Regions from separate parts of the Methylophilus sp. Leaf408 genome, predicted to be linked through region 1. Evidence: riboswitches for the same ligand, from Rfam matches in the RefSeq annotation. Region 1 holds a riboswitch; the other holds the start of a gene.
What was found. A riboswitch is a leader RNA that binds a small molecule or an ion and turns the genes downstream of it on or off. The one in region 1 is predicted to bind cobalamin.

Region 1 (11,393 bases):
ACTTTTTATAAACTCCAAACTTTCTTCAAGAGTCATTAAATCATCAGAGCATTCGATCTCAACATTATGATCAGAATATTCCCGACCACAAGTTGGGCACTCATTATTTAAAACTGGTAAATCATCCAAGATACTAAAGCTTTTAACTTTCTTTAAGTCCTCGTACTTTCTCTTATCATCCACTAAGTTTTCTATTCGAACTTCTGTGGCTGTAATTTGATTTTTGACAAATGAAATCTCGTTTAATAAAAACTCATACTTGCTATCTTCCTGCAGTACGATGTTATTTAATTCTCGTATTTTGCTAAGTAAGCTCTCATTTTTTTGCTCTGCTACTTGAGGTTGTGAAGCTTTTACGTGCTGAGTTAAATCTGCTCGAAGTCCAATCAAAGCTGAGGTTAATGATTGCCAATTTCCTTGATGTTCTATCAAAATATCAAGTTTAAAGGGATCAAATGTTGCAGCAGGAGCATCTTTAACTCCTTGGGCCTTCCCATCTAGTCGAATAGCAACACTTTCTAATTGTGTGTAGATTTGTTTCCATTTTTCCTGAACATCATCAATAAGCTTCTTATTTTTAGCTTTACTGTTAACGGTTTCATTAATATCCATATCCATAAGAAACTCAAAAGCTCGTTTTCTTGCTTGTATTATTTGAAGATGGAAAGGTGTAGTTGCTTGAATAGAACTCCATCCCTTTTTTTGTTCAACAAAAAATAATGGAAACAGCAATACAGGATAAAGAGGAGACTCTCTTCCAGAATTATTAGGAACTAATGGCAAGTCCCATGAAATAAACTCTGCTAACCAATAATAAAAACCCAATTCTCTAGAAGTATCTCCCTCTAAGTGTATAAACAGATTTCTTCCATTATTAGAAATGGACTCTATATCTGATTCATAAACTGTAATAATGGACTCTGCATCTGCACCTAAAATTTCTCTTTTGAGTGTACACGTCTGACCTCTATCGTTACTTACTTCAAGCATTACATATGACGATATTACTGGGATTTCCGTACCATTTTCGTTTTGAATGTTTTTAAGTAAGGAAGGAGGGAACGGTGGCTTTGATGTTACTTGCCCTAGCGCCATTTCCATACCTAACGCATAAGCTATGGAGTTAATACAAGTCGACTTTCCATGAGTATTCTCAACCCTTAGTATGAATAAGCCTTTTTCAAAAACAATGTCTGTCCCATATGGACCATCTGCCGTATCCGCTCTAAGAAGGAGCCGATTTATTGTTATTGTCAAAGCTACACCCCTTTAAATAATCGCAAAACAGCAGCTTCTGAAAGATACCTTTTCGCTTCAATCAAAGAAGCTTTTTCACGAATGTAAACTTCCTCTTCGGAAAGTTTCTCAAAAATGCTGACTCCTAACTCAGTCAAACACACCCTTCCCTGATCTTTCATCGCAATTCCATTAGAGACCAATAAATTTATTACCATATCGATTGCCGGCTCTAGTCTTACGTTGGGTCTTTTTCTATCATCTTTACCAGCCCAATTCAGATAAGTACTTAAATGTTCATCCTTTTTGATTATCCAATTTGCCGTATGAATTTTCATGAGAGAAGCGGAATTCTGAGTACCCGTAATTCCAAGTACGAGTACTACCAAACAAGATTTCCATAATGGCCGAGTATCACATGAAGTAAAGTTTTTACGCTTTGTGAAGGTAAATGGCGAGTTGAGTATGTCGGCTATTTGCATATCAAAAATCCAAGGGACAACGTATCAACCAATCTGCTATAACACCCCAAATAATTAACTCAAGATCAGTCTTTTTGATTGTTGGAATTTGTTCGACAATGTCACTTTTTAACTTTTCAAGTTCAACTGTTATAACTTCTTCGGGTTGCTTTGAACTATCGGTAAGAAATCGAGACTCTAAATAACCTCTTCGATTACTTATTAAACCATTTAGGTTTGAATGTATTTCTGGCCACTCTGCATTCAAATAATCAAGTAGATTTTGATACTCCAGATACTTTTGTACTAAAAAAGATTTAGCTTCTGCAACTTTTCCAGGATTAACTTTAGGCAGTTTTAAATCCATTTTTTCTAAAAATGATAGATTCTGAACGATCCAATCGCTTGCTTGATCAGCATTCACGGAATTAAAGTCTAAAGAAAGTTGATAGACTTCACTTTGCAGAGCTTTAACTTCCGTTCTGTAGTCACTTTCGGTTTGAATAATAATTTGAAAGTCGTTTGCAATATACGTAAGACCCATCCTTCTGACTTTGCTAGACTTAGCTGAGCAGTAAAGAGCCATCTCAGAATCCAAATACTCTGACGTCGCTAGTACCCATCGCGATATCTGCATATCTTTAAACAAAACATTAAATTGGTCTTTGTTTTTTACAGTTAGTTTATTTATGTCATTTCTAATTTTATTCTTTTGGGATTTTGTTAACTTTTCTTTGTCGCTCGATTGTTCTGGTAAATAACATTGAAATACATGTCCTGTAAAAGAATGACATTCAATACCAAAATCACCGCCATATGAATCTGGAATATCTCTAATATTCGCAGGTCCATAATGCTTTCTTAGAATATCTTTGAAATATTTTTCCCAAGTTTTGGGATCATTTTTAGGATTTATGTACATATCAGTAAAAACTCAAACCCTTTAGTTTTTAGTATTTGTTAAAAGTCTAACACTGGATATTACACAACCTTACCAGCTTATATTGAATCAATATCATTGCTTACAAATTAATTTTGCAGCGAGTTAGCTTTGAAATCGAAGTTAATTTATGCAAAACACACCTTAAAGCATTGAATTGACTAGCAAAACAGTATCTTTACAGTGTATACATACATAAAATTGTCTGTTAATGTAGCAAACATCAGAAAAATTACGGTGTTTTACACCGATCAATAGTCGGGGTGTTTATTGATGTTGGACATATCAGGAAAGTATTTGTATACCATACGCAGTGCGAATGGCGTGCTGGTTGAGAATTTGCAGGTGTTTGGCAAGTCTCGCACCGAAGCAGATGAGAAGATTCGCCAGATGTACTGGCGCTGTGAAATTATCAGTTGCGATATGGTTGTGAAGAAAGATTCGAAAGCACGTACACCACATATAAAAATGCAGTGGGTACGCCCCTAACATGGGGAGGACAGGCTGGCGTTAAGAACCAGCCCTGATTGCCGACTCTAAAGGCGCTTGTTGATACAAGCGCCTTTTTTATTGGTACTTTTGCAGATTAAAACAATGACAGATTGTTTGCCCGCGTATTGTTTTTGGCTGCCCTTTTTCTCGCTGGCTTTTTCACTGGCGCATGCTTGGGGGTGAGCATAGGCTCATCAAACAGGGATTGTTGCGCAGGGAACATATCGTTTTGCATTTGGGCTTTTTGCACATCAAGCCTGAGTTCGCAATCGACCCGGATATCTGATTTGGGTATGCAGCAACAAGGCAGAATTTCGTCGGCACCGATAAATGCCAGCGGTTGTTCAAGGTATTCCACTACCCCCGCCAGCAAACGCACGCGGCACCCGCCGCAATAACCGCTCCGGCATTGGTACTCTACTTCGTGCCCGGTGCGCTCAAGGCCTTCGAGCAGGGTTTCCTGCGGGATAAGGTTAAAGCGGATGTGCTGGCTTTGTACGACGCTCACTTTATGAATGGTAATTAGATAATTACAGAACGATAATTAAGTGAGCGAGCGGGATAAAGTGCAAGGCGTACGGAGCATAGGAACCGCAATGTACACGTAGTACATGAGGATTTTGAGCACCGCACAACGCCGCAATTTACCCGCGCAGCCACTAATCACAACTCAAAGTCGTTGAGATCATCTGCGGACATCTCCGAATCAATCTGACCAATCAGGTAAGAACTTAATTCCACCTCTTGCGGAGCGACTTGCACGGTGTCTGACGCCAGCCAGGTGTTGATCCATGGAATCGGGTTGCTTTTGGCATTGGGGAAAGCCGGTGGCAGGCCAACCGACGCCATGCGGGTGTTGGTGATGTATTCGACATACTGGCAGAGGATGTCTTTGTTGAGGCCTATCATGGAGCCGTCTTTAAACAGGTATTCTGCCCATTGTTTTTCCTGCTCGGCGGCAGTTTTGAACATCTCGAAACATTCCTGGTGCAACTCGGCGGCGATCTCGGCGAATTCGGCATCGTCCTGCCCGGAACGCATGATGTTGAGCATGTGCTGGGTGCCGGTGAGGTGCAGGGCTTCGTCACGCGCAATCAGGCGGATGATCTTGGCGTTGCCTTCCATCACCTTGCGCTCGGCAAAGGCGAATGAGCAGGCAAAGCTGACGTAGAAGCGGATGGCTTCGAGAATGTTCACGTTCATCAGGCAGCGGTACAACAGCTTTTTCAGCTCGCGGCGATTGACGACTTTTTGCTCGCCATTGATGACATGATCGCCCTCGCCCAGCTGCGAATACAGCATGGTCTGCTGGATCAGCTCATCGTAATAATGCGCGATATCCGACGCACGGGCGGTGATGTTGTCATTACGCACGATGTCATCAAAAATGATGGAAGGATCATTGACTATGTTGCGGATGATGTGGGTGTATGAGCGCGAGTGGATGGTCTCGGAAAACGCCCAGGTCTCGATCCAGGTTTCCAGCTCGGGCAGTGACACCAGCGGCAGCAAAGCCACGTTGGGGCTACGGCCCTGGATAGAATCGAGCAGCGTCTGATACTTCAGGTTGCTGAGGAAAATATGCTTTTCGTGTTCCGGCAGGTTCTGGTAATCAGAACGGTCCTGTGACACATCCACCTCTTCCGGACGCCAGAAGAAAGAAAGCTGCTTCTCGATCAACCGCTCGAATACCGGATATTTCTGCTGGTCATAACGCGCCACGTTGACGGGCTGACCGAAGAACATGGGTTCTTTAAGTTGATCGTTGTCTGTTTTGGTAAAGATGCTGTAGGCCATGGCCGTGTTCCTAATGTTTAAGTTTCAAGACTCAAACTGCTTTTTAAAATGTATTTACTACTTCACTGCAAGACATACCAAATAAGTGAGCGAGCCGGATGAAGTGCAAGGCGCCCGGAACGCAACAACCGAGACAGTACAAATAGTACGGCGAGGTTGTGAGTACCGCGCAACGCCGCAATTCGCCGGCGTAGCCACTTATTATTTAGATTTTGCAGGCACCACCGGCACAACCATCATCCTCCGCCTCGGTGCCGCCTTCAGTGGCTCCGTCACGCGTGTTATGGTAGTACAGCGTTTTAATGCCCAGTTTGTATACTTGCAGCAGGTCTTTCAGCAACTGCTTCATCGGCACACGGCCACCTTCAAAGCGGGTCGGGTCGTAGTTGGTGTTGGCAGAAATAGACTGGTCGACAAACTTCTGCATGATGCCTACCAGCTTGAGGTAGCCATCGTTGTTAGGCATTTTCCATAGCAACTGGTACTGGTCACGCAGGCGATCAATCTCCGGCACGACCTGGCGCAGGATACCGTCTTTGGATTGCTTGACGGTGACCAGGCCGCGTGGTGGCTCAATACCGTTAGTCGCGTTGGCGATCTGGCTGGAAGTTTCTGATGGCATCAGCGCGGTCAGGGTGGAGTTACGCAAGCCATCTTTCTGGATCTCTTTGCGCAGGGTTTCCCAGTCCAGCAGCAACGGTTCCGTCGTCACGCTATCCAGATCCTTTTTATAGGTATCAATCGGCAGAATGCCCTTGGCGTAAGTGGTTTCGTTAAACGCCTGGCATGGGCCGAATTCGCGGGACAACTGTACCGAAGCTTTCAGCAGGTAATACTGGATCGCTTCGAAGGTACGGTGGGTCAGGCCCAGCGCTGCATCGTCGGTATAGCTGGTACCGTTTTTCGCCAGGTAATACGCGTAGTTGATCACACCCACACCCAGTGAGCGGCGCTTGTCGGTCGCGTTGGAGGCAGCTTTGACCGGGTAATCCTGGTATTCCAGCAAGGCATCCAGCGCACGCACCACCAGGTCAGACAGGCCTTCCAGCTCGTCCAGCGATTCCAGTGCACCCAGGTTGAAGGCAGACAAGGTGCACAGTGCGATTTCGCCTTCTTCATCATTAATGTCATTCAATGCCTTGGTTGGCAGCGCGATTTCCATACACAGGTTGGACTGGCGCACTGGCGCGACAGCCGGGTCAAACGGGCTGTGCGTGTTGCAGTGGTCAACGTTCTGGATGTAGATACGGCCGGTACCGGCGCGTTCCTGCATCATCAGCGAGAACAACTCCACCGCCGGGATAGTCCGCTTGCGGATGCTGTCATCGTTTTCATATTGCGTATACAGGCGTTCGAACTCATCCTGGTCGGCAAAAAAGGCATCGTACAGGCCCGGGATATCATGCGGCGAGAACAGGGTAATGTTCTGGCTCTTGATCAGGCGCTGGTACATCAGGCGGTTGATCTGCACGCCGTAGTCGAGGTGACGCACGCGGTTTTCTTCCACACCACGGTTGTTTTTCAGAACCAGCAATGACTCCACTTCCAGGTGCCACAGCGGGTAGAACAAGGTCGCCGCACCGCCACGCACACCGCCCTGCGAGCAGGACTTCACCGCAGACTGGAACAGTTTGTAGAACGGCAGACAACCGGTATGTTGTGCTTCACCGCCACGGATTTCACTACCCAGGGCGCGGATACGGCCAGCGTTGACGCCGATACCGGCCCGTTGCGACACGTATTTCACAATCGCGCTGGAAGTGGCGTTGATGCTATCCAGGCTGTCATCACACTCGATCAGCACACAGGAACTGAACTGGCGGGTAGGCGTACGCACGCCGGACATGATAGGCGTAGGCAGAGAAATCTTGAAGGTGGAAACAGCGTCGTAAAAACGCTTGATCAGGTCCAGACGCGCCTGGCCTTTGTAGTTGGCAAACAGGCACATGGCCACCAGGATGTACAGGAACTGCGGGCTCTCGTAGATTTTCTTGGTGACGCGGTTTTGTACCAGGTATTTACCTTCTAGCTGCTTGACCGCCGCGTAAGAGAAATTGAGGTCACGCCAGTGGTCGATGTAGCCATTGAGCACATCGAATTCTTCACGGCTGTAATCACGCAACAAGTGCTGGTCATATTTGCCGAGCTCGGTCAGGCCGGTCACATGGTCAAACAGATGCGGTGGCTCAAACTGGCCATAGGCAATCTTGCGCAAATGGAAAATCGACAGGCGGGCTGCCAGGTACTGGTAATCCGGTGTTTCTTCAGAAATCAGGTCCGCCGCGGATTTGATGATGGTTTCATGGATAGCATCGGTACGGATGCCATCATAGAACTGGATATGGGAGCGCAACTCTACCTGCGACACCGACACATTATTCAGGCCTTGTGCTGCCCAATCAATCACGCGGTGAATTTTGTCGAGATTGATAGGTTCCTTGCGACCATCTCTTTTTGTGGCCTGCATGGATTCGTATTGTGACATTGATGGCTCCCAATTCTGGCAGCGGGGACTATAGAAGACGCAAACGCAAACATGGCACACCGGGCAACACCCGACATCATGATAAATGCACTGCAACTGCCGAGGACACCCCGCCTCAAACGTTAACAAGTAAAAAACTGACGGTCGGTCTCCTGGCTCTCAGGTCATGATTATTTGCTGTCGCCTTCCCGAATTTCTTCAGTGGCTTAAAGTGTTAGCAAACAACTCGCTGATCACAGTTGCGGGGGCAGCCCTGGCTTGATGAATACCGTGCAGTGTTTCACGCACCAGATTCCCTTTTAAATGCAGAAGAAGTGTTTCTCCTGCAAACCGTATGGATGCGACTATAAAACAATATCTATGGCTTTTCAATCAGACAAAACACAAGATATAGTTGTAAAGTCTAGCTTTCATATACAAGGTATTGTTTCTATTAAAGAATATGTTTAAAGAATTTTTTTAATAAAATTTTGAGAAAATGCATTGCATTTTTGATTGAATTACGCATTGAATGTTACAAAGCTGAAACATTTTTAATCAGGGTGCTTAAAACAGGAATAGGCGATAAAAACGCAAGTCTTGCAAGTGGTGATCGCCAACAAATATGAGACTATGCTATCAGTGACAAAATCGGCAAAATGAACCTGCTAGAAAACTCTTTTCCAGGTTAAAAATGCAGTGCAATTGCCGCTCTATTATCGCGATACTGTTTTGCCTGTTTATGTAAAACTATAAGCCACTAACGAAAACCACACTCGCAATGACTTACTTCAATTTCTCCACGATTCGCCTGGCAACCGTCCTGACTTTGGCTATCACTGGCAGTGCTGCACATGCCACCAATGGTATTAACCTGATCGGCTTTGGCGCTGAATCCAGCCTGATGGCCGGTGCTGATGTAGCAGTTGCACGCGACACCAGCGCGCTGAATACCAATCCGGCCGGGCTGACGCAGATCAAGGCACCGCTGCTGGACATGTTCGGCTCGATACTGCGCACCACCGACCTGGTGCATAAAGACCCCCGTAACGAAGAACACGCCTCTAACCGTTACACGCCTCTAGGCGGCGGTGGTTATGCGCGACCAATTGAAGACACATCATGCACGGCGGGCGTAGGTTTCTTTGCACAAGGCGGCGCCGGTGGTGTATTTGATAAAATCCGCACGCCATTTGGCAATCGCGATGATTTATCATCACTGTTCGGTATCGCTAAGGTTATTCCCGGCATTGGCTGCGAAGTGAACGAAAAACTTTCAATCGGGGCCAGCTTGAACTTTGTCTATGCAAGCATAGAGCAGGATTTTTTTGCCAATACCTCAGTCCCTGCTGCGCCCTTTATTGGCTATAAGTTAGAAGATGCATCGGCGATACGCACAGGGTTCAAGCTAGGCATGCAATATCGTGTCACGCCAACATTAACCCTGGCTGCCGCTTATAGCGAAAAGACTGAATTACCACTTACTGGCGGCTCATTAGTAGCTGATTTCACCGGCGCAGGATTAGGTAAGGTGAAGTATTCCGATGCCTCAGTCAAAGGCTTTGCGTTGCCGCGTGAAGTCGCTGTGGGTCTGGCATTTAAACCGGCGGATGCCTGGCTGCTTTCATTCAAGCTAAACTGGCTTAACTGGGATGATGCGATCAATGACGTGAAATTACGCGCCACCAACCCTAATAACTCTTTAGCACCTGCTGTGTATGGTTCAACCAACCCTGCCGACTGGAAAAACCAGTGGGTGATCGCCACCGGTGTTGCTTACAACTGGGATAACCGCACGACCATTTATGCGGGCCACAACTATGGCAAAAACCCGATTCCGCGTGAGACTACCAACCCGTTACTGGCTGGTATTTTAGAGCATCACCTGACGTTTGGTGCCGCGCGCAAGATAGACCAGAACTGGCTTGCAAACGGTGGCGTGGAGTGGATGCTGCCGGTAAAAGTAAAGTACAACAGCGACTTGTTCGGCGAATCGGAAATTCGTAATGAGGCGATTGTGCTGCACTTTATGCTGAGCCGCCGCTGGTAGGTTTAATGCCTATCCATAAAAAGAAAACGCTGATATCTATTACGGATATCAGCGCTGTTAACCAAAAATACGCCTAAAACAGACTCACTAAGCGTTTGCCCGCAACGTTTTAGCCGCTGCCACCATATTCGTCAGCGCCGGCAACACTTCAGCCCATTGGCGTGTTTTCAGGCCGCAATCCGGATTGACCCATAAACGCTCCGCAGGTATACGTTCGGCGGCCTTTTGCATCAACTGCACGATATGTGCCTCGCTTGGAATATTCGGTGAGTGGATATCGTAAACGCCAGGCCCGATCTCGTTCGGGTAGTTGAACTCATCAAATGCATCCAACAGCTCCATATCTGAACGCGAGGTTTCAATGGTAATCACATCGGCATCCATGTCGGCAATCGACTTGATGATATCGTTGAATTCCGAATAACACATATGGGTATGAATCTGTGTTTCATCGGCGACGCCATTGGCGGTGATGCGAAATGACTCCACTGCCCATTGCAGGTATTCATTCCATTGCGACTTGCGCAATGGCAAACCTTCACGCAAGGCTGCTTCGTCGATCTGGATCACATTGATGCCCGCTTTTTCCAGGTCCAGCACTTCCTGGCGTATTGCCAATGCCAGCTGGTAGCACGAGACAGAACGCGGCTGGTCATCACGTACAAATGACCAGTTCAATATCGTCACCGGGCCGGTCAGCATGCCTTTCATCGGCTTGCTGGTCAGTGATTGCGCATACTTGATCCATTCCACGGTCATGGCTTTGGGACGACTGATATCACCAAACAAAATAGGTGGTTTCACACAACGTGAACCGTAAGACTCCACCCAGCCGAACTGGCTGAAAGCATAGCCATCCAGTTGCTCACCGAAATATTCCACCATGTCATTGCGCTCAGCTTCGCCATGTACCAATACGTCCAGCCCCAGGGTTTCCTGTTCTTTGACGCTACGGGCAATTTCAGCTTCCATGGCTTTTTTGTAGCCAGCCTCATCCAGGCGCCCTGCCTTGAACTCACTGCGGGCATGACGAATCTCAGCAGTTTGCGGGAAAGAACCGATGGTGGTGGTCGGGTATTTAGGCAGCTTGAGCAATGCCGCCTGTTTGGCCGCACGTTGCGCATAATCACTCTGGCGCTGACCTAATTGTGACGTCACTTTTTCCAACGCAGCTTTCACCTGCGGATGATTGACGCGTTGCGAACTGCGACGCGCTCCAATCGCGGCCTGATTGTCTGCCAACTGGTCTTTGACTGCCGCTCGACCTTGATTCAAGGCGGTAGCCAGAATATTTAATTCTTGCAGTTTCTGGGTAGCAAACGCCAGCCAGGATTTAATCTCGCTATCCAGCTTTTGCTCACTCTCCAGATCCACAGGGACATGCAACAAAGAACAAGAAGGTGCCAACCACAAACGATCACCGAGGCGTTCTGCAATCGGTTCCAGCCAGTCCAGTGTGGCATTCAAATCTGTTTTCCAGATATTGCGCCCATTGATGACGCCCACTGAAAGCACTTTATGCGCAGGCAACATGCCAATCAAAGACACGACTTCACTGCGTGCGTTGATGGCGTCCACATGCAGGCCAGCCACCGGCAAATTGGCCGCCAGGTATTGGTTATCGGCAAGTTGGCCAAAGTAAGTGGCAACCAGCAACTTGACGCGGCAGCTCTTTAACTGGTGGTAGGCCAGGTTAAATGCATGCTGCCATTCCGCATCCAGCTCGGTTACCAGGAGTGGTTCGTCAATCTGCACCCATTCGACACCTTGTGTGGCCAATGTCTCCAGCAAATCTGTGTACACTTGCAGCAATTGCGGCAACAACGCTAGCCGGTTTGAGTCATCTTTTTCTTTACCTATCGCAAGGTAAGTCACAGGGCCAACAATCACTGGTTTCGCTCTGACGTTTTGCGCTTTGGCTTCGGCCAATTGTTCGAGCAGACGAGTCGCATC
Region 2 (11,393 bases), 1.7 Mb from region 1:
AAACTCGGTAAATGCAGATTCAATCGTCAGGCGGTGATGCGTGACATTGAACTGGTTAGGCTTTAAAAATGGCACATGTGCTTCGGCGGTGAGTGCTGCCAGTATTGTGAGCAGAGCGCTGGTCAGCAGAGAGAACTTTTTCATGAATTTTCCTTTATGGTTATTTGAGTTTTAAAGGCAGGCCTGCCGCAACGAAACTGACCTGGTTGGCGATGGCAGCAATATCCTGGTTCAAGCGGCCCTGTTCATCCTGGAACTGGCGGTTGATTTCACCCAGCGGCACAATACCCATGCCGACTTCGTTGCTGACTAACAATACGTGTGCCTGTAGCTGGGGCAACGCCGTCAGCAACGCCTGCTTTTCCGCCTGCCAATCCAGCCGCTCTGGTTTGTCGCAATCCGGGCAAATGCATTGCGCCAGCCACAAGGTCAGGCAATCGACAATCAGGCAGGTTTCCGGCGCATCGTTATCCAGCAGTGTCTGGCCCAGGTTAAATGGCGCTTCCACCAAGGCCCAATAGGGCGGCCGGCGCTCTTTGTGATGCGCCACCCGTTTGGCAAATTCATCGTCATAAACCTGCGCGGTGGCGATATAGGTAACCGGTAATTCCAGCGCAGAAGCCAAACGTTCTGCATACGCACTCTTGCCGCTGCGCGCACCACCCAGAATCAAATGTGTACTCATAACAACCTCCCGGTTTGCTGTTGCCAGTGTTGAATAATGTTTTGCAATTGCACCAGTCCCTCAGTAAACAGGGCGGGTCCGGGTTGCAGGATATCCACTGATTTTATTTCATACAAATGGCCGTGCTGAACCGCGGGTATGGTTTGCCAACCTGTACGGGCCTTCACCTTTTCCGGCTGGAATTTCTTGCCGCACCAGGAACCGATGATGATGTCCGGTTGCGCTGCGACCACCTGTTCTGCATTGACCTGGCGATCGCGTGCGTTGTGAAAACGGCTCAGCTCCGGAAAACAATCCTGCCCGCCAGCTGCGGTTATCAGCTCCGCTGCCCAGCGGATACTGCACATCATGGGCTCATCCCACTCTTCAAAATAGATAGTTGGTTTGCGTGACCAGGTGGCAGCCCGGTTACGAGAGGCATCCAGCAACGCCTGATATTGCGTGACCAACATTTGTGCCTTTTCGCTGGCGCCGACCAGGTCACCCACGGTCAGTATCATTTGCAAGGTTTCATCCAGGCTACGCTGGTTAAATACATGTACCTGGCAGCCGGCTTTGATCAGCGAGGCAGCAATGTCTGCCTGCAAGTTGGAAAAACAAAGCACCAGGTCAGGATCCAGCGCCAGAATCTTGTCGATATTGGCACTGGTAAAACCGCTGATCTTTGGTTTTTCTTTCCTGGCGATTGCCGGACGGGTAGTGAAGCCTGAGATGCCAACAATGCGGTCCTGCTCACCCAGCAGATAGAGTACTTCTACCGTTTCCGTGGTCAGGCATACGATGCGTTGCGGCCAGTGACTCATGGCTGTTGCGTATCCTTATTCCAGCCATTTTCCATCAGCATCTCGGACAAAGGTTTTTCCGTTGCCCAGCCTTCTTCCACCAGCATGGGTGATTTGTAAAAGGTATTCACATAACCCAGGCATAAAATTGCAACCGGTTTTGCATCATGTGGCATGCCCAGTAACGAAGCCAGCGCCTGCGGATCAAACAGGCTGACCCAGCCCATGCCTATGCCTTCGGCGCGCGCGGCCAGCCACAGGTTCTGGATCGCACAACTGACAGAAGCCAGGTCCATTTCCGGTAAGGTACGGCGGCCAAAAACGTATTTCTCACGCTGGTCACATAGTGTCGCGACCAGTAACTCTCCACAGTCCAGAATACCTTCTACTTTCAACCGCATAAATTCGGCCATGCGCGCCGTATTTTCGACTTCACCTATGGCTTGCGCAGTCAGTTTGCGCTCTTCATCAACCAGTGTGTGGATACGTTTGCGCAACTCAACATCACTGATACGGATAAACCGCCATGGTTGCATCAGGCCAACGCTAGGTGCATGATGCGCTGCTTGCAGAAGTTTTTGCAATAATTCCGGAGCGATAGGCGTAGGCAAAAAATGCCGCATATCGCGCCGTTCGGCAATCACTTTGTAGATCGCCGCTTTATCATTTTCAGGATAGGCAAAACTCATGGCAGGAAAAACTGCGCGGCCAGCGCCGGGTTAGACGGGAAATAAAAATGCAAAAAACTGGCGGTGATGTTTTGATCACGGTAGATCGCTTCGCCCGTGCCATATCGGCCTTTGCCGTGTGCAATCGCCGGCAGGTCAGTCTCGAAACGCCCATAGTGAAAAGTATGTGCGCCTATGGTACTGGTGCCATTTTCATTTGGCAACGTCGCATGTTGCGTGCCCAGGCCTTGCCGTTTGCTTTCAATGTTGCCGTGACCTTTTAATAACCCAAAAACCGGGCGGCCATCCAGACTTTCGCCTAATGACAACATGCCACCACACTCTGCCAGCATGGGTATGCCAGCTGCCGCAGCCGCCTGCATGCTGTCGCGCATGCCGGTATTGTTTTCAATTTTTTCCAGATGCAATTCAGGGTAACCGCCAGGCAGCCAATAGGCATCTGCCACTGGTAATTGCACGTCTGTTAACGGAGAGAAGAATGTAATGCTTGCACCCAACGCTCGCAGCAGATCCAGGTTGGCCTGGTAGATAAAACAGAAGGCAGCATCTTTAGCGACGGCAATTGTTTTGCCTTGCAAAAGTAGCTCGTCAGAATCGTTTTCTGGCGCATCAAAACTCACAGTTGGCGGCAGCGGAATTTCTTGCCCCAATAATTGCGCGGCGGCTTCTATGCGCTGATCAATATCGTTGATTTCCTGTGCCAGATGCAAACCCAAATGGCGTTCGGGCAGGCTTAATTGATCGTTATATGGCATGGCACCTAGCCACGGAATATCGGCAGGCAATGCTTCTCTGATCATGCGTGCATGGCCTTCACTGCCTATCTGGTTCGCAATGACGCCTGCGCGTTGCAAGCCAGGGCGGAATGCATACAAGCCATACGCGACCGCAGCGAACGTTTGTGCCATGGCTTTAGCGTTGACTACCAGCCCCACCGGGATGCCAAAACACTCGGCGATATCGGCGCAGGAAGGGTTGCCGTCGTACAGCCCCATCACACCTTCCAGCACGATCACATCATTTTCCTGCGCGGCTTTATAAAGCAAACGATGCGCATCTTGTTCGCCACACATCCCTAAGTCAAGGTTGTAAACCGGTTTTCCGGTGGCAACTTCGAGGATCATGCCGTCAATAAAATCCGGTCCGCATTTGAATGCCTGCACGCGCAAGCCGCGATTACGGTAAGCACGAGTCAATGCCGCTGTGGTCATGGTTTTACCTTGTCCCGACGCGGGTGCCGCCATCAGCATGGCATGGCAGGTTGCAGCTTGGGATTGCATTACAAATCTATTCCAGCCTGGGCTTTAACGCCTAAACGCCAGGCATGCTTGACGTCCATCAGTTCGCTCACCGTATCGGCAGCGTTTCGTAATGCTTCTGAGGCACCACGGCCGGTGATGACCACATGCTGCATGGGCGGGCGGTTGGCAATGGCATCCAGTACCATTTGCTCATCCAGGTAGCCATATTTGAAGGTGTAGGTCAGTTCGTCGAGCACCACTAATTGAATCGCCGGATCTTGCAGCATGCCAGCGACAATTTGCCAGCCGCGCATAGCGGTGTCGGTATCACGCTGGCGGTCTTGCGTGTTCCAGGTAAAACCTTCGCCCAGCACATGCCAGCTCACTAATGGATGTTCGCGGAAAAAGGCTTCTTCTCCGGTATCAGACCTGCCTTTGATGAATTGGGCGACACCGACACGCATGCCGTGGCCGAGTGAACGGGCAACCATGCCAAAGGCGGAAGAGCTTTTGCCTTTGCCATTACCGGTGAGGATCAGCAGCACGCCTTTCTCAACCTTGGCCTGCTCGATCTTTTCATCAATGACCGCCTTTTTTCTTATCATGCGCGCCTTGTGGCGGCTGTCGCGGTCATTGGTTTCCGTCATATTTAAGACTTAAGCTTTTTCTTGAATAGAGCGTTTGGCCAGGCCAAAAACTACGTGCGCAATCAAGGCAACTACTACCCAGAACGCAATGGCTTCCAGCTGTTTTGGATAGTATTTCACCAGACGTGTGCCAAATTCCATCAGGTTTGGGTTGGCGTAACGGCCACCGAAGAAGTAGAAACCGCCGCTGGAAAACAATTCTGCAATAGCTGACGCCACCACAACCACACCTGCAAGTTTGAACAGGCTGCTGAATTCCCAGCTGGTATTGTCCGCCGTCCAGCGACCTGCCAGCCACATGGTGCCATAGGCTGGCAGCAAAAAGCCGTAAGCCGGTGTCACGCAGAAATTGCTGACGCCACCCCAGGTCACTGCCGCTAAATCAAGCCCAACACACAAAGCCAGCAGGGCAACGAACATAATGGTAGAACGCAGATAGTAGCCAGCAATGAAGAAAGCTGCATACGAAGCGCTAGGCAAAAAGTCGATGGACGCGAAATGATGGCCGCGCGTCACAATGACCATCAGTGCAATGACCAATGCGATTGCCAGAGATTGAGTTGAAATTTTACGTGGCATGCCAACGACTCCCAAAATTTTATTAAATTAACTAGGGGTGGATTTTAGCCCAATTCCATCTGGCTTGGTCAAAATCCAACCGTAGCAAACATTACTTCATGTCATAACTCAGGCTGACGAATACATTGGTGCCCATGGTGTTGTAGTCGATATTGCCTGGGGCAATCGCTAATACATAGTTTTTGTCTAAGATGTTGTTAGCACGCGCTTGCAAACGCCAATGAGGATCGATTTGATAAGCCAAAGTAGAATTTAACAAGGCGTAGCCGCTCATAGGAACGCGATTGGCCGTATCGTTGTAACGCTCAGATGAAGCACTTAGCTCACTAGACCAATCCCATGCACCGTTTTTATATTGCAGTACTAAGTTGCCAAAACTCTGGGCGCGTCTTATCAGCAGGTTGTCAGTTGCATCGACGCGTGGAGACTGCAAAGTTAAATTACCGGACAGAAACCAGTTCTCTGCTAATGCCAGACTGCTCTCCAATGTCATGCCCTGAATTTCTATTTTGCCAGCATTGACGGCACAGCTTGGAAAGCCAGTTGGACAGTCTGTCGTTGCATTCTGGATAAAGTTGCGGATGTGGTTATCAAATACGGTAAATTTCGCCTGTAATTGTTGACCCTGGTAGCGCAAGCTGGCCTCAATATTGTCAGCTTTTTCTGAGGGTAAGTTAGGATTCCCAAAATTGTTGGCATACAGTTGGTTGAAAGTAGGCGCCCTGAAAGAAGAGCCATACTGTGTCGTGAATTGCCAGGCCGGTGAGAAAGCATAGCCATAGCCAATACCACCAGTCGTGTAATTGCCGAATTGACTGTTGTGGTCTTCGCGCAATGAAAGTTGAGTGCTATGTGCGTCAAACTTGCCAACATAGCCAAGTACAAAAGCGTCATTGCTACGACTTCTCTCTAGCGTTCGTCTGCCTGTGTTTTCGGTTAATACTTCTTGCTCCAGCCTGTCATATGCAAAGGTGAGTGTGCCATTGGATAGTTTGTAATCATGTTGCCAAGAGAGTTGGCGTTGTTCAGTCTCAATATTATTGTTTGTCGCTGCGTTGAGTACACTAAATGACTGGTCGCGGCCTATGCTGTATTGGACCTTACTGTTCCAGTGATCAGTCAATGCATTCCTCAGTGTCAGGCCATAGCCTTGCTGGTAACGTTCTAAATAATTGCCGATAAAGGTGCTATCGTATTGGTTTTTGCCTTTGCTTTCCAGGTAGTTCAAGCCTAGTGAATGGCCAGGCGCAAACTCGAGGTCGGCATATGCTGTACCACTGAAGTTGTTATATCCATCGCGGTCTTTTTCGGCGACAGCAGTTGGGCGCTTTTTCGCACTAATCCCACGAGTATCGTAGTTACTCACCTGCGCACCGAATTTTAAGGCTTGATAGGCCGTGTCAAAACCTGCATTTCCGCTGTAAGCATCGTAACTCCCTGCGCCTGCACTGGCGTAAAGATGGGTGTTATTAGTTTTTCCTCGTTTGGTGAAAATCTGGATCACACCGCCAATTGCATCCGAGCCATACAGACTGGAAGCTGGTCCGCGTAAAATTTCGATACGGTCTATCAATGCCAGCGGGATATTTTCAAACGCGGTGGTGCCGGTTGTGCCCGAGTTGATGCGTACGCCATCGACTAACACGATCAACTGGTTATCGTTGGTGCCACGTAATCCAATATTGCTGCTAGTCCCCATGCCGCCATTGGTATAAATTTCTACGCCGGGCTGCAGTCTTAACAAATCTGCGATAGAGCCACCGCGTAGCCGGTTGATTTCTTCACTTTCAATCACGGTGATATCACCAGTGACGGTTTTAGTTGATTGTAAAGTCCTGCTGGCAGTGACCACGACTTCGTCCATATCAGGGGTTGCCAGCGTTTCTGCTGCAAATAGGCTATGAGGTAGAATTGCCATTAGCACGAAGAATGTTGTTTTTTTCATAAAATTTAATCCGTTAATTACTTTTGCTTGAGTGTATGTAGTGTAGTAAGGGATATTAAAAATCCGCTTTTAATCCCACTCGCCAAGTACGCGCAAAATCTATTGGATATACAGTATTGTCTTGCACTTGAATTGAGTTCTCATGTTCAAAAATATTATTAACGGCGGTGTATACATTCAAGTTTTTATATTGATAACTCAATGTAAGGTTGGTTGATTCGTAACGATTTTGTTTTTGATCAAAGTTGTTTTGCAGATCATTAAATGCATAGGCTTTGGCACGCCATGTGTGATTCAAATTCAAAGTGGCATTATTGAAAAGCTGATAGTTAATGTTTGCAATGACTGTGTGTTTGGGCACCCCTGGCAGATTTTTATCTTTGATCAAAACACTACCATCATTGTCACTATCGATAATTGCACGCGTAAAGGTATAAATAACGCCTGTACTTAGTTCCTCGTTTAGTTTCAATTGATCCTGAATCTCCACACCATATTTGTGTGATTGATCGATATTTGTGTTGGTGCCTAACCCACCCATTGTTGGGTTGTAGAAGATTTCGTTAGATAGACTTGAGTAAAAGCCAGATGCTTTAAAACGGTTGGTTTGAGTGACGTGATTGAAACCAATATTAAATGTTCTGGATTTCGTAGGGACCACATCCGGATTAAAGCCAGAGCCAAAATTAAAAAATCGATCTATGTCAGGAGCTTGAAAGGCATAGTTTAAGTTTGAAAACAGCGACAATTCTTGACCAAATTTGTAGTTGGCACCAACATCGAATGCTTCTAGGTTGTGTTCTTTGTTAATGGAAGGGGAGCCAAAAGATTGCAGCCGGTAATTAACACGTTCATGGCGTGCGCCAGCAGATAATGTAAGGTTATCTAATTCATATTCTGCCTGTGTAAAGAAGCCGAGATTGTTTTTACTGCTTTTATCCGAGATACGCTCCATGGTCCCGTCAAAGTTCTGTATACCAGCCATTACTTTTAAGTTTTCTGCTGCATATTTCAACAATAGTTCATCATTTTTGTAGTCGTAGGTACGTAGCTGCGAGAAGGGGAATGGTGGTTGTGGAGCATCGAAGAAAGATGTCTTGCGTTGATGGTCGTGAGCAATGCTAATCATCAGGTTTTCATTAATGTCATACTCAATGCCCGCACGCCACTGGTCCATTTCATAACGTTGGAAAGTATAGGCATTCCCGCTATTCTGACGTGGATTTTCATTAAATTCAGCTTTAGTGATTGGGCCTACATAAAACGTGCTGATGCGAGCACTGGTGGCATTAGCCTTTAAGCGAAGTTTATCTATTGGCTTGATTGTTAATTTGACATTTTGTGAAGTGTTATCGAACTCATCCCTTTTTCCAAAAATATCCTTTTTACTAAACCCATCATAGCTTTCATCGGATGCGCTTGCGGAGAGTGAAATATATTTGCTGGAGATTCCCCCCGAAACATACCCCGATTTCTGACCATAATTACCTAATGAGCCAGCGACTGAAATGCCGGTTTTTGCCTTGGTATATATTTGAATTGAGCCTGCGGTTGCGCCATCACCATAGATCACGGAACCACTGCCTTTGCTGATTTCGATCCGCTCAATATTGCTGAGTGGAATGGCCCCGATTAATTGTGGCGACATGTCAATATTATTTAAACGCTGACCGTCCACACTTACGACAACATTTTGATAGCCGTTTTCATTACCATAACCACGCATATTGATAAGTGGCGCGGCTTTATTGCCGAATCCTGACAGGATGTTTAACGAAGAGTACTGAGCAAGAAAGTCATATAAGTTGCTTGCGCCAGAGGCTTGAATCTGGTCCGAGGTGTGGATCTCAGATGCGTAGGTGGTTTCTGTATCCTTGCGTTCAAAGCCAGATGACTTAACAGTGACATCATCCAGTTGCAGATCTTCAGCGAATGCAGGTGTGGTTAAAAGCGTGGCAATGACGCTAAATAAAAACTTCTTTTTCATTATCTTATCCCTGTGTCATATGCGACCCCGCATATGGGTTATTGGGCAATACTCAGGGATAAGGGACAATGAATCTGGATTTGCTATGGTTAGCAAAAAGAGAAATACACTATCAGACACCGTCACCCCGCGGTATTGCAAATGGTTGGTTGTGAGGCCGGTCTCCGGGCTTGCAAGTTTTGATCTATCGCCTTCCCGAGTTTGCACTCAGTGGCATGTTGATAGACCCGCACTTGCTTACCGTTGCGGGGGCAGCACAGGCATTGCGAATGTGAATTCACGCACCTGTTTCCCAGTTTCACTCTTGGCTGCAAGAACACAGCGTCGAGCACCTGACAACTGGCGCCTATTTTAGTAGAAAGTGTCTGTTTTAGCTAGAAAACCATGGTTGTGTAGCGAAGTTTAAATTGTTAAATTACTTTGAAAAACTACGCTTAGCTATTGACCACAATCATTTTTTTCATTGATAATGACTCAATGGATGCTGATCTGAAAAGTTTGGAAGAGCGTGTGGCGAAGTTAATTGCGCTTTGCAATCAATTGCGTGAGGATAATGGTCAGTTACGCCAGGAGGTCTCAAAATTGCATCAGGAGTCGCAATCCCTCAAGCTGAATATGACGCAAGCCAGCGTGCAATTGGAAAAATTGTTATCTGCATTACCACAGGAAGGTCAATAAACGATGGCGAAACAACCAATCGATATTGAAATTATGGGTCGTGCATTTAGTGTGACATGCACGGATGAAGAGCGCGATGTCATCGTGCAGGCAGTGGGTTACCTGGATGGTAAAATGCGTGAAATACGCGATGCGGGCAAGATGGTCAGTGTGGAGCGAATTGCGATTATGGCGGCACTGAATATCACGCACGAGTTATTGAATACCCGAAGTGCAGGTGTGGATGTGGGCGATGTGAAAAAACGCATTAGCACCATGCAGCAGCAAATGGATGAGGTGCTATCCAGCCAGAATAAATTGCTGTAATCCCCTGAACTTCACAAAATATTCACCGTCATTGATAGTAAATGGCGTATCATTTTTTAACCACATAGTTTTACTTCGGCTTAAATTTAATCCGCTGTACTTTTAATCTGGTGTGTTAAGGCGTTGCCTGAGTCTAAAATTCCTTGAACTAGTCTTTGTTATAGGTTTCGGCTCATCAGGTGCTGTGCGATCGCACTAAGTTGGGAGGTCTTTTAAGACTCCCTTGGCGTGTGAACCTAATGTACCTTAGGCTGTTACCACCTGAACTTTTTGGTTCAGGATCAAGGCTCAGGTAACCCCTTAGCACATCATTTTCAATGACTACGCTATCTTAAGGCGTGGTACATCAAGTCAGCCAGACTGACGACTTCCAGGCAACTTTCATCGCAAGACTCCAACACTACCGGTGGCGCGTAGCCTGCTTCGCTGGCTTGTAACCAGCGGCCTGCGCACAGACACCAGCGATCGCCAGCCTGCAATCCGGGAAAGTCATAATCCGGCAGAGGGGTTGATAAGTCGTTACCCTGGGCTTTGGAATACGCCAGAAACTCATCTGTCATTTCTGCACAAACCGTGTGTCTGCCTAAATCTTCCGGATGAAACCCGCAGCAGCCATCCCGCATAAAGCCGGTGACAGGGTGTATGCTGCAAGGAATAAGCAAGGTGCCGAGGACGTTTTTAGCCATGATATCTATGTGTGGTCACTCTTTGGGAGTGGAGTAGCTTTCGGTTTGTGAGCGTTGGGGTTTATGATACTAGGGTTTATGATACTGGCATTTTGCACATTTAGAAGAAGGTTTTAAGCAATGGCACGTTACTGGCTGATGAAGTCCGAACCCTCGGATGTTTCTATTGATGATTTGGCGGGGTTCCCAAACCAGAGCGTTGACTGGTATGGGGTGCGCAATTACCAGGCGCGTAACTTCATGCGAGACCAGATGAAGGTCGGTGATGGCGTATTGTTTTACCACTCTAATTGTGAGGTGCCTGGCATTGCCGGCATCTGTGAAGTGAGTACGCTGGCTTATCCGGACAAGTTCCAGTTTGTAAAAGGGCACAAGTATTTTGACCCTAAATCTACTCCGGAAAACCCGCGTTGGGTCAATGTGGATGTGAAGCTGGTGCGTAAAACCCGCTTGCTGAGCCTGAAAGAATTACGCGAAATCCCCGAGCTTTCTAATATGAGAATATTGCAAAAAGGGAACCGATTGTCGATTACGCCAGTCGATCCCAGGGAGTGGGCATTAATCACGAAATTGATTAGCGCATGAAGCCTTGCCTGGAGGCGTTACGCATGTTTATATTTTCATTCGCTTAGGTCATGAAAACACAGCGCAAAAAAGCGGTGTTGTATATCCTTGTTTCAGGGTTCCTCATTGCTTTTATTGGTGCTTTATTGTTTCTGTGGATTTATTTTTCCAGCATGCGCGAAATGCACCAGACCACGCGCAATCTTTACGAAAAGCCGTTTGCGGTTTCTAATGCGGCGCTTGAACTTAAAGCCGCTTTATATCAAATCCGCAGTAGCTTGTTATATGCAACGCTGATCAAGGCGGATGCGAGTGATGTGGCTGCCACTATCACGTTTATCGAAAAGCACGAGCGGTTGGCGGAAGAGAAGATTGCCGTGATGCAGCACAGCTATTCCGGTGACCCGCAACAAGTCATCAATCTCCGTCAAAAATGGCAGGCACTCAACCAGGTACGCGACCAGATTTTGCAAAAACTGGAAGATGCCAAATTTTCTGAAGCCAACCGCTTGATTGAAACTGACTGGACTAGCCGCTTTGCAGAAGTGGCCAGGTTGAATGAGTCCATCCTTGGCTTTGCTAATCAGCGTGCCACTCAATATGT

Region 2: it holds a riboswitch for cobalamin, as region 1 does, so the genes downstream of both, LPA26_RS08910 (TonB-dependent receptor) here and nrdA (class 1a ribonucleoside-diphosphate reductase subunit alpha) in region 1, are expected to answer to the same signal.

The regions. Positions count from the first base shown of each region.
Region 1 covers NZ_CAKASK010000001.1:184,818-196,210, reverse strand. Annotated here, with positions in the region: gene LPA26_RS00845 (hypothetical protein) at 1-1,257, opposite strand, end outside; gene LPA26_RS00840 (hypothetical protein) at 1,260-1,718, opposite strand; gene LPA26_RS00835 (hypothetical protein) at 1,720-2,619, opposite strand; gene LPA26_RS00830 (hypothetical protein) at 2,911-3,126, shown strand; gene yfaE (class I ribonucleotide reductase maintenance protein YfaE) at 3,224-3,637, opposite strand; gene nrdB (class Ia ribonucleoside-diphosphate reductase subunit beta) at 3,793-4,926, opposite strand; gene nrdA (class 1a ribonucleoside-diphosphate reductase subunit alpha) at 5,132-7,411, opposite strand; cobalamin riboswitch at 7,536-7,761, opposite strand; gene LPA26_RS00810 (OmpP1/FadL family transporter) at 8,172-9,440, shown strand; gene metE (5-methyltetrahydropteroyltriglutamate--homocysteine S-methyltransferase) at 9,528-11,393, opposite strand, start outside.
Region 2 covers NZ_CAKASK010000001.1:1,882,383-1,893,775, reverse strand. Annotated here, with positions in the region: gene LPA26_RS08950 (DUF4198 domain-containing protein) at 1-144, opposite strand, end outside; gene cobU (bifunctional adenosylcobinamide kinase/adenosylcobinamide-phosphate guanylyltransferase) at 161-685, opposite strand; gene LPA26_RS08940 (cobalamin-binding protein) at 682-1,488, opposite strand; gene bluB (5,6-dimethylbenzimidazole synthase) at 1,485-2,156, opposite strand; gene LPA26_RS08930 (cobyrinate a,c-diamide synthase) at 2,153-3,436, opposite strand; gene cobO (cob(I)yrinic acid a,c-diamide adenosyltransferase) at 3,436-4,044, opposite strand; gene LPA26_RS08920 (hypothetical protein) at 4,054-4,623, opposite strand; gene LPA26_RS08915 (TonB-dependent receptor domain-containing protein) at 4,715-6,568, opposite strand; gene LPA26_RS08910 (TonB-dependent receptor) at 6,624-8,555, opposite strand; cobalamin riboswitch at 8,693-8,906, opposite strand; gene LPA26_RS08905 (hypothetical protein) at 9,033-9,233, shown strand; gene LPA26_RS08900 (cell division protein ZapA) at 9,237-9,539, shown strand; gene LPA26_RS08895 (DUF2237 family protein) at 9,866-10,225, opposite strand; gene LPA26_RS08890 (EVE domain-containing protein) at 10,346-10,810, shown strand; gene LPA26_RS08885 (diguanylate cyclase) at 10,861-11,393, shown strand, end outside.